2 regions of the Bradyrhizobium nivariense genome follow, and region 1 is predicted to be linked to the other one. Evidence: predicted binding sites of a transcription regulator. Region 1 holds the regulator's gene; the other holds the start of a gene.

What was found. The regulator LexA, encoded in region 1, represses DNA repair genes until DNA is damaged. The targets are predictions, from matches to a motif close to TGTTCNNNNTGTGTTCNG.
Region 2: recA (recombinase RecA) is a predicted target of LexA. The motif match lies at 3,776-3,793, and genes of this name have one in related genera.

Annotation. Positions count from the first base shown of each region.
Region 1 covers NZ_JARWCR020000023.1:12,549-18,140, forward strand. Annotated here, with positions in the region: partial or broken gene QCM77_RS20185 (ComEC/Rec2 family competence protein) at 1-701, shown strand, start outside; gene QCM77_RS20190 (GAF domain-containing protein) at 800-1,741, opposite strand; gene QCM77_RS20195 (hypothetical protein) at 1,967-2,401, opposite strand; gene lexA (transcriptional repressor LexA) at 2,993-3,694, opposite strand; gene QCM77_RS20205 (molybdopterin molybdotransferase MoeA) at 3,871-5,082, opposite strand; gene QCM77_RS20210 (hypothetical protein) at 5,310-5,588, opposite strand.
Region 2 covers NZ_JARWCR020000018.1:1,061-6,652, reverse strand. Annotated here, with positions in the region: gene gcvP (aminomethyl-transferring glycine dehydrogenase) at 1-1,269, shown strand, start outside; gene QCM77_RS16795 (hypothetical protein) at 1,428-2,414, opposite strand; gene recA (recombinase RecA) at 2,519-3,607, opposite strand; partial or broken gene QCM77_RS16785 (IS1 family transposase) at 4,128-4,866, shown strand; gene QCM77_RS16780 (hypothetical protein) at 4,919-5,592, shown strand, end outside.

The DNA of each region.
Region 1 (5,592 bases):
TCGCCGCATTGCCGGGCGCGGTCGGCCATATCCCGGCTTTCGGCATTGCACCTCTGATCGCGGCGAGCCTGGGGATCATCGTGCTGGGCCTGTTGCGCACGCCGTTACGCTGGTCCGGCGCCCTGGTGCTGCTGGCTGCGATCCTCTGGGGGCTGTCGGTGCGGCAGCCCGACATTCTGATTGCCGGGGATGGTCAGAGTGTCGCGGTCCGGGGCAGGGACGGACATCTGCATCTGATCAGGGCGAGCAAGGACGGCTTTTTGCTCAAAGAGTGGTTAGCTGCCGACGCCGATCCGCGCGATGCCGGCAGCGCCTCGCTGGCCGACGGCGTGTCTTGCGACGAAGCCGGCTGCGTGACGCCGCTCGCCGACGGCAGGCTGGTCGCGCTGGCACTGCGCATCGACGCACTGGCGGACGATTGCAGCCGGGCCGCGCTGGTGGTGACGGCACGTCCCGCGCCGCCCGATTGCGCCGCGATGGTGGTCGATCGGCAGCGGCTCGCCAGCCAGAGCGCGCTGGCGCTGACGCAGCGTGGTGACGGTTTTGCGGTTCAGGCGGTGAGGGCGAGAGGCACGAGCCGCCCCTGGTTGCCGGCCGGCGCCGGCGCAGGTGATTTCGATGGCAGTCTTGCGCCGAAGACGGCCGCGCCCCGCACCCGGGACGCAACGCCGGCGGAGACCGACTTGCAGGCCGAGGATTGAGCGGATCGGCCAGAGCATCTTCGGCTCCGATTGAATCAGAACCGAAGCTCTGGATTCTGACGCGTTTTCTTCACGCGAACCGGTATCCACTTCGCTCTCTAGAGATACCAGGCCAGCACGGCGTCGAGCCCGGAATTGCCGATGACCGGCAGGGCCACCATCCGGCTCAGTCCGGATGCGCGGGCCTCAAGGCCGGCGACCGAGCCGTCATGCGCGAGCTCATCGTTGAGCGCGGGCATGCCGGTGGCCCAGGCCCCGCCGATGCTGCCTTCGCCCCTGGCGATGGATTTCGTCGCATAGAGCGCGGCAAGGTCGGTCTGCGCACTGCAATCGCCGGCGCGAAACACCAGCGCCGAGCGGATCTGGTTCGGGACCCAGATCTCGAAGCGTCGCGCAATCGGCGTGGCCTGCGCCGAGAGGAATGTCAGGACCCAGGTCTGGTCCGTGCCGGTCCGATAGGGCACGCCCACGCCGAGATTGATCCCGACCTTGGCCGCGTCCTCCCAGCGCAGGAAGCTCCTGGCGTCGTGCAGGTCCTTGATGATCAGCGGCAGGCCCGCCTTCCAGGTGCGTCCAGGCAGGCCAAAGCCGCGAGGAAATTTGGTGTGGCGAGAGTTGAACTCGAACATATCGGCGGTGCCGTAATAGCCGTCGACGAGCCCCATCTCGTGGGAGACATCAGGGTCGTTGTGCCAGAGCTCGATCGCGCCGACATGCGCTTTGCCGTCGCCGCAGAACAGCACGATGACGGCCTGGAGGAATTCGCCTGCAAACACCGGTACCGCGACGCCGCAGGTGAGGCCGGCTACGAGCGCCTGATCGGTCCGTTTGAAATAGGAATTGGCGAATCTGGTGAGGATTTCGGGGTGGCCCGAGGCCCAGGCCTTGCCCGGAAGTCCCTCGTCATATCCGAAGTGCAACTCTTCGCTGACGGCCTTGAACGCGGACAGCCCTTCGCCGTAGAGGCCGCCACCAAATTCCAGCCGCATGCGCGTCCGGTCGGGTACCCAGAGTTCAACGACGCGAAGGAAGGTTTTCATCGAGCGTGTCCGCCGTCTCAAGCCCTTGACAGCATCGGTCATTTGGCTGCGAAGCGGACGTTCATAATTCAGGCAGGGCGGCTCAAACTTCGTGCTGCGCAGAGGCGCAGCGGCTTGATCAATCCGATCGGATTTCGCTGGACGCGACCGCACCATCTCGCCGGCCACGGCCGGCGATGGCAATTCAATCCTGGCCTCCAACCTCTCGGCCGGAGGGCGGCTGTGTCAGCCGATCGGCAGGCGGGTGACCGTCGGCTGCCTGTCGGCGATGATCTCCGGCTTGTGCTCGCGATCAGTGACCGGCTGGGTCACCGGCAGTTGCAGCACGGTTGCCTGCTGGCCCTCGACGAGCTGAGTCACCAGCACGTATTTGCCGTCGGGGAATTCAATCGCATCATGATGGCGGTCGGGAATGTGCGGATCGATCTTGCCGAACTTGCCGACGCGGGAATTGATGGTACGCGTCCAGATCCAGCGATTGTCGTAGCGGACGTTGTCGGTGAAGGCGAGCTCCGTTCCCGGCAGCAGGCAGACGGCCACGGTCGGATCGGCTGCGGACGCAAAACCACGCGTCGAGGTGCCGCGGAAGCTTGTCGTGACGATCGTCTCGCCGACTTCGGCGGGACGCGACGCGACGGCATGCAGGCTGTAGTCACACATCGGGTGCTCCTCAGGCTGGGATAGCGCCCGCGTCTCTTATCGAGGCGCAGGCCTCTATCAGAGTGGAAACACGCAAAACTCTACTTGGTTGTGGGCAAATCTGCGGCTGGTTTCCGCAAGCCGCGATCACATTATCTTTTAGGAACAAAGGCTGCTGCGATGCATTCGGGAGGCGCGTGTCAACGCCCTGCGGACGCCGACCAGCCCGAATATTGCCAGCCTGGCTGCGACGGTTGCGCGATCGCATTCCGCGCGTTGCGGACTTGATCGCTGACCGCTGTTTCCTTGCGGACATGGTGACGCGATTGTGCGGCAAATGCTGGCGACGCTGATGCTGCGATCAGCGCCGCCGCAACTGTGCTCAGAATGATTTTGCGCATGACTTCTCCTCGAACCTGAAGGCCGCGAAGCCCCTGGGTGCTTCGTGCGGCGTATCGAGGATCTAGCGCCGGAGGTGGGCCCGGATAATCTGTGCGGAACCAGAAAGACTATCCAGCCCGAGCGGACAATGATCCGCTCCAATCTCTGATCGGGCTGCCGATCGGAAGCGCGCGCGGCGCCAAGGACTCCCGGTATCAAGGACTCCCGGTATCAGTACTTCCGGTACAGCCCGATCAGCTTGCCCTGAATCTTCACCCGGTTCGGCGGCAGGATACGTACCTCATAGGCCGCGTTGGCGGGCTCGAGCGCGATCGAGGCGCCGCGGCGGCGGAAGCGCTTGAGGGTCGCTTCCTCGTCGTCGATCAGCGCCACCACGATGTCGCCGGTATCGGCGCTCTCGTTGCGCTGGATCAGCGCCATGTCGCCGTCGAGGATGCCGGCCTCGACCATGGAATCGCCGCGCACTTCGAGCGCGTAGTGCTCGCCCGAGCCGAGCATGTCGGGCGGTACGCTGATAGTGTGGCTGCGGGTCTGCAACGCCTCGATCGGCGTGCCGGCCGCGATGCGGCCCATCACCGGCACCGCAACGGGACGCTCGCCCTCGTCCGCAGACAGGCTGGAGCTCGCGCGCACCTTGCCGAGATTGCCCTCGATGACGCTCGGCGTGAAGCCGCGGCGGCTGCCGGCGGCTGCCTGGAGCTCGGGCAGCTTGATGACTTCAATCGCACGGGCGCGGTTGGGCAGGCGCCGGATGAAGCCGCGCTCCTCGAGCGCCGTGATCAGGCGATGGATACCCGACTTCGAGCGCAGGTCGAGCGCATCCTTCATCTCGTCGAAGGAAGGGGGCACGCCGCTTTCCTTCAGACGTTCATTGATGAACCGCAGAAGCTCGTATTGTTTGCGCGTTAACATCTCGACCAAAGTCCCCCGATTGATGCCGTTCGATTCCGAGACGCTGAATTCAGCAATAAGCCGCTACACGCTCGAAACAAATCATGAACGGACACTATATGTTCGATATGTGTTCCGCAACTGCTTAATTTACCGTGAACAGAGCGAAGTTCGCGGAACCCGCATTCTCGAGGCACTCAGACGGGGAGCCGCAACACCTCGCAGGGCGTGCCGGCTTCAGCCTTCGGCGCGAACGGTGCGCGCACGAGAAGTACCTGTGCCGCAGCGAGATTCGCAAGCAGCGAAGAGTCCTGATGACTGACGGGAAGGGCGATGCGCGTGCCGTCGTCGCGCTCCTCCAGGCGCGCGCGCAGATAGTCCTCGCGCTGGTCGTTGGCGCCGACGTCGCGGCCGAGCGCGGCGCGCTCACGGCGATGGTGAATCACCGAACGGCCCGACAGGGCGCGAATCAGCGGCACCATGAACAGGAAGGCGCACACATAGGACGACACGGGATTGCCCGGCAGGCCGATCACGCCCATTGCGCCGAGCCGTCCATGCATCATCGGCTTGCCCGGCCGCATCGCGATCTTCCAGAACGCCATCGCGATACCTTCGTCCCTCAGCGCCTGCTGGACCAGATCGTGGTCGCCGACCGATGCGCCGCCGGTCGTGATCAGGATGTCGGCGTCGCTCTCGCGGGCGCGGCGGATGCCGGCGGTGGTGGCCTCCAGTGTGTCGGCGGCAATACCGAGGTCGATGGTCTGGGCGCCCTCGCTGCGGGCGAGCGCATGCAGGGCGTAGCCGTTGGAATAGACGATCTGGCCGTGACCAGGCGTGGCGCCCGGCATCACCAGCTCGTCGCCGGTGGCGAGAATCGCGACCTTCGGACGCCGGCAAACGGGAAGATGCGGATGATTCATCCCGGCGGCGAGCGCGAGGTCACGCTCGGTGAGGCGGATTCCCGTGCGCAGGAGCACGTCGCCCTCGCGGAAATCGACGCCGGCGGGCCGGATGTGCCGTCCTGCGATCGCGGCTTCCTTGATCGTGATGCGCTTGCCATCAGCGACCGTGTCCTCCTGGATCACGACGGCGTTGGCGCCGTCGGGAACGACGCCGCCGGTGAAGATCCGCACGGCCTCGCCGGCGCCGACCGTTCCCGCGAACGGCCGACCCGCTGCGACCTCGCCGATGACGGTGAGCTTCGAATCGATCGTCGCGGCGTCAGCTGCGCGCACGGCGTAGCCGTCCATCGCCGACATCGCCTGCGGCGGCTGCGTACGCCGCGCTGCGACGTCGCGCGCGAGCACGCGATGGTAGGCTTCGTCGAGGGAAACCATCTCTTCGGGCAGCGGCTCTGCACTCGCCAGCACCGCGGCAAGCGCGTCAGAAACCGGCATCAAGGCCACGGCGAAAACTCCTGCTCGGCACGTTCGGGCGAATGTTCCGCAAGTCTTCTAGCCGAGCGCGGGCGCAGAGGCAAAAACAGCTGAGCGGGCGCAATTCATCCCGCTGCTTCACATTGTTCTGGAAGGCATGATCAAGCCCGGCGAGGCATGGTCCAGAGAACGAGGCAGATCGGCAGAAGAGTGGCCATGGCAAAAACGAGAATGACGAGCGCCACGGCCAGCATCGATCAGCTCTCTATCTGCCCGGGACTTACGTCGGGCGCTTTCGGCCCCTGATCCTTGTCGGGGAGCGGATCGGCCTGGGATTTCAGGTCGGCGGCCTTGCGCACAAGCTTGGCCGAAAGGTCCGAGTCTGAAGTTGTCCTGGCGAATTCAAGAAGAAGAGATGCCTGCTTGGTGAGGTAGGTTTTGCCCAACACGATGATGCGTCCGTCCGTAGAGATCCCGACGGACTCTAGAGTCCGGAACCCGGTATTCCGTTCCCGGAACTCGGTATAAAAATGCACAAAG
Region 2 (5,592 bases), on a different contig from region 1:
GAGCAGGCCAAGGGCTACCACGCGCTGTTCGCGCGCCTGGAGAAGTGGCTGTGCGACATCACCGGCTATGACGCGATCTCGCTGCAGCCGAATTCCGGCGCGCAGGGCGAGTATGCCGGGCTGCTTGCGATCCGCGGCTATCACGCCGCGCGCGGCGAGACGCACCGAAAAATCTGCCTGATCCCCTCCTCCGCCCACGGCACCAATCCGGCCTCGGCCGCGATGGTCGGCATGGACGTGGTGGTGGTCGCCTGCGAAAAGAACGGCGACGTCGACGTCAACGATCTCCGCGCCAAGGCGGGGAAGCATTCGAACGATCTCGCCGCGGTCATGATCACCTATCCCTCGACCCATGGCGTGTTCGAGGAGCACATAAGCGAGATCTGCGACATCGTGCATGGCCATGGCGGCCAGGTCTATCTCGACGGCGCCAACCTCAACGCGCAGGTCGGCCTTAGCAGGCCCGGCGATTACGGCGCCGACGTCAGCCATCTCAATCTGCACAAGACCTTCTGCATCCCGCATGGCGGCGGCGGTCCCGGCATGGGCCCGATCGGCGTCAAGGCGCATCTTGCGCCGTTCCTGCCCGGCCATCCCGCGGCGAACGTGGATGCGGTAGTCGGCCCGGTCTCGGCGGCGCCGTTCGGCTCGGCCTCGATCCTGACGATCTCCTACATCTACATTTTGATGATGGGCGGCGAAGGCCTGAAGCGCGCCACCGAGATCGCGATCCTCAACGCCAACTACATCGCCGCACGGCTCGATGCGCATTTCCCGGTGCTCTACAAGAACGCGAAGGGCCGCGTCGCGCATGAATGCATCGTCGATCCCCGCGCGCTGAAGACGACGTCCGGCGTCACCGTCGACGACATCGCCAAGCGCCTGATCGATTACGGCTTCCACGCGCCAACCATGAGCTTCCCGGTGCCGGGCACGCTGATGATCGAGCCGACCGAATCGGAATCGAAAGCGGAGCTGGACCGCTTCTGCGACGCCATGATCGCGATCCGGAAGGAGATCGCCGAGGTCGAGGCCGGCCGCTTCAAGATCGAGGCCTCGCCGCTACGTCACGCCCCACACACCGTGCACGACATCGCGGATGACAACTGGACCCGCGCCTACACCCGGGCCGAAGGCTGCTTCCCCGCCGGCAGCTCGCGCACCGACAAATACTGGAGCCCGGTGGGGCGCGTCGACAACGTCTATGGCGACCGCAATCTGGTGTGCTCGTGTCCGCCGGTGAGCGACTACGTGGAAGCCGCGGAGTAAGGGAGAGGCTACGGCGCAATCAACGAACGGCTCTCGTCGTCCCACCGCCAGAGCCGTTCGTTGGTGAGTTCGGTACCGCCCCACCCAGGCCGGCTTGTTCAAGGGCGCCGGCTGCGGAGGAGTCTGTTGTCAGAATTAGCCGTGTCATGCTCGCAGCCTCAAGGCTTCGTCAAAACAGAGCCGTAACGCCACAGCCGATCATTGGTCAGCCGTGTGCCGCCCCACCAGCGATCGATCGGATTGTAGCGGCTGAAATCTTCCTGATGGGCCAGGACGGCCCTGCCGAACTCCGTCAACGATAACCGGCTGCGGAGATAGACCTCGTGCCGAGCTCTTAAATTTTCGCGATCGATTGTGCGCAGTTCGTCGCCCAACCCGGCCACTACGGGCCTGGGGCCGAGCGCGAGCCCCTCGAGCAGCGAACCCAACTCAAACTCTCCGAACACATATGTGCGCCGTTGCGAGCGCAGGTGGAACAACGCATTCGTGTTCGCGAATCCTCTGGCGAGGAGTTCAAGGAATCGCATCTCTGTCGCGCCAAGCCCGGTCAGCGGCGACGGCAGCTCTGCCAGCAGATCGACCAAGGCCGGCCGCAGCATCAACAAGGCGCTCAGATCGCGGCGGAGGAGATCGGCGCAGGCCTCGGGCGTCGGTGCACAATAGGCCTGCCACGCCATCTTCGCAGTCTCGAGCTCCTTGGCCGTGACATCCACAACGGAGATACGCGAAGCCGATTTTCCGAGTTCTTCGCCTCTCAGCTCGAACAGATCGGACGCCAGCAAACGCAGTCGGAGCTTTGCTAGTAGCTTGGGGCATGAACCGAGGTAGTCGAGCAGCCAAATCAGTTGCAGTTGAGCTTCGGGGGTGGGGTCAAACCAAAGTTCAATCTCGTCATAACGCTCGCAAAAATCGGCAAGGGGCAAATTCCTGCGATCCCTGAAGGCGCGAGGCCAGACCACGCCCCAATCCGACCAGTGATCGCCCAACCTGAGCGTCTCGGAACGTGCCCCGAAATAGGCCGCGAAATACTCAGATGAAGGAAGCGGCCCCCATGCGAAACGAAAAAAGAAAAAAACGACGATCTCGGCCAGCTCCGATTTGGCAAGACCGGACCCGGACGAGCTGGTCAAGATCAGACGCTTCATCGCACCACCTGATCAGTACACCGCAAAACGAAACGGGCCCCGAAGGCGTCGGCAACTCAACGTCCTCAGCGCCCGCTCCTCGCGAAAAACTCTATCCGTTGAAGCTACTCGTCCCCCGGCTCCTCGCCGTCGGCGTCACGCTCGGGGCTGCCGGCGAGAATCTGCTCGGCGATCAGGCCGGAGTTCTGGCGGATCGAGGTCTCGATCTTGGCGGTGATGTCGGGGTTGGCCTTCAAAAACGCTTTCGAATTCTCGCGGCCCTGGCCCAGACGCTGGCTGTCATAGGAGAACCAGGCACCGGATTTTTCGACGATGCCGGCCTTGACGCCAAGATCGAGGATCTCGCCCATCTTGGAGACGCCCTCGCCGTACATGATGTCGAACTCGACCTGCTTGAACGGCGGCGCCAGCTTGTTCTTCACCACCTTGACGCGGGTGGTGTTGCCGACCACCTCGTCACGCTCCTTGATCGCGCCGATGCGGCGGATATCAAGGCGGACGGAGGCATAGAATTTCAGCGCGTTGCCGCCGGTGGTGGTCTCGGGCGAGCCGTACATCACACCGATCTTCATGCGGATCTGGTTGATGAAGATCACCATGGTATTGGACTTGTTGATGGAGGCCGTCAGCTTGCGCAGCGCCTGGCTCATCAGACGGGCCTGCAGACCCGGCAGCGCATCGCCCATCTCGCCCTCGAGCTCGGCCTTCGGCACCAGGGCCGCGACCGAATCGATCACCAGCACGTCGACCGCGCCGGAGCGCACCAGCGTGTCGCAAATTTCCAGCGCCTGCTCGCCGGTGTCCGGCTGGGAGATCAGGAGCTCGTCGATGTTGACGCCCAGCTTGCGCGCATAGACCGGGTCAAGCGCGTGTTCGGCGTCGATGAAGGCGCAGATGCCGCCCTTCTTCTGCCCTTCCGCCACCGTGTGCAGCGCCAGCGTGGTCTTGCCCGAGGATTCCGGCCCGTAGATCTCCACGACGCGCCCCTTCGGCAGGCCGCCGATCCCGAGCGCGATATCGAGCCCGAGCGAGCCCGAGGAGACCGCCTCGACATCCATCGAACGGTCGTTCTTGCCGAGCTTCATCACCGAGCCCTTGCCGAACTGCCGCTCGATCTGGGAGAGCGCGGCGGCCAGAGCTTTACTCTTGTCCATGGAAGATCCTTCGACGATACGCAGGGCAGTGGTGGACATTGGGTCGTGCTCCTTATGGCGAGGATTCGCTAGGGGGACAAACGGCTGGGGAGGCGGCGCGGCGATAAAAGCAATGTACCCCATTTGTTCCAGGTTCGCAATATGTTCTTTTGCGATTTGGGTACTGGCCTGTTTTAACCCCCTAGTGTCCCAAGCCAAATTCGGCGGTGTCCTAATTTTGTTCTAGAGTGGCCACAACCTGTTCATGCGCGGTTTGGATTAACCCGTTTGAGGTGTAGCAAATAAAGACCGGGGCGTTCCGCCAGGAGAACACCCTGACGAGATAAGGCCGCCTCAGTTGGCGGCCTCTTTCATTTCTTGGGGCTGAGCAGCTTCAGAGTCTTGAAATCCGAGTGGCCTATTTCGGCCCCGGATTTGGGCGCTGCCCTGTTTTAACCCCTATTGGCCTAAGCCGACTACAGCCGAAACGACGATCCTATTTCCGTCCAGCGCCACCTTCATCGCTCCGGCCTCAACCGGCGGCAACGGTGGCGGCGGAATATGAGGCGCTGGAGTCATGGGCTGCATGGAATTGCACGACCGCATCATGGTCGGCGTGCGCACCGAGCGCCTTGAGCTGGACGAGCTGTGCAGCTTCGTCGGCAAGAAGCAAAAGAACGTCCAGCGTCACGAGATCAACGCCAAGGGCGATCAGTACGTTTTCATCGGCATGGCCGGGACGCAGAAGGCAAATCATCAGCCGGGGCGTCGGCAAGCCGAATGCCGAAAGCACCATGGACTTCCTGCACGACCTCCGCAGCCGGGTTATCGGCCCGCCTGCTTTCAACGGACGGCTTCCACCCCTACCGCGTGGCGATCCGCGACGCCTTCGGCCCGAACGCCTCGCATGGCGTAACGCATCTAGTAAGGAAGCGCAGGGCCGGTACTCGCCCGCCGCCGTAGTAGCCGTAAGCCGTGACGTAGTATCAGGCGACCCCGAGCAGTACGTTTCGACCTCCTACGTTGAACGCCAAAACCTATCGCTGCGCATGGCGTCGCGCCGGTTCACTCGCCTCACCAAAGGCTTCAGCAAGAAGCTGGACAACCACGTTGCGGCCGTCGCGCTGTACGTCGCGCACTACAATCTGTGCCGCGCTCACGAAGCCCTGCGCACCACGCCAGCGAAGGCGCTGGGCGTGGCTGACAAGGCTTGGACCGGTTGCACGCCTCCCGCGCTCTCTGTGGCACCCGCGCTGCCTACCGAGACCCCGCCGGATCGACGCCGTAAGTTCACAGTAATTCAGGGAGGGCGCTCTTAAGGGGCGCCCCAATAGCCAAAAAATGCTAGATGCTCCCTCCCCATGAATCATCATGATGGACCCAGCCAAGGCAAAGACCGCCACCGTATTGCGCCGACGGTTTCTTACATCAAAAAGCTTTATCGCCAATCCAAGCAGCATCGCTTATGCCCGTGGCATACATACGGCGACTTGGGTAATCGCCATCTTTGGTGTTCTTACGTTTGGCGCCGCTATCATTCAGGCCCGCATTTTCTACAGCCAGCTCGGCGCGATGAGGCATACGGATGAGGCTATTAACGAGCAGCTCAAAGAAGCCCGTATTCAAAACGAGAATGTCCGCGCTCAAATGCGGGCAAACATAACTTCTGAAGGGGTTTCCCATGCGCCCGTTAACGAAAACGGAAGTCTCATAGGATGGGAAATCAGCCCGGCTTGGAAGAACAACGGGACGACTGACGCCAAGAAATTCCGCTCCCGCTGGAGCATCGAGTTTGTCCCTTACACCGGTAGAACATTTGGTCCAGACCATTGTCCAAAAATCACCATTGATCCGTCGTCGAAAGCTACTGATATCGGGCCATCGCATGCCATCACCGAGCTTTCCAAGCGCCTGACTAAAGAAAACGTTCTGCAAAACTTGAATCGGGAAGGCGCCATCTATTTGGTGGAAGTGATGGAGTACCGGGACATATTTCCCAACACTGAAGTACACCGTCTCTCCTATTGTGCCGTTATCCTTCCGAA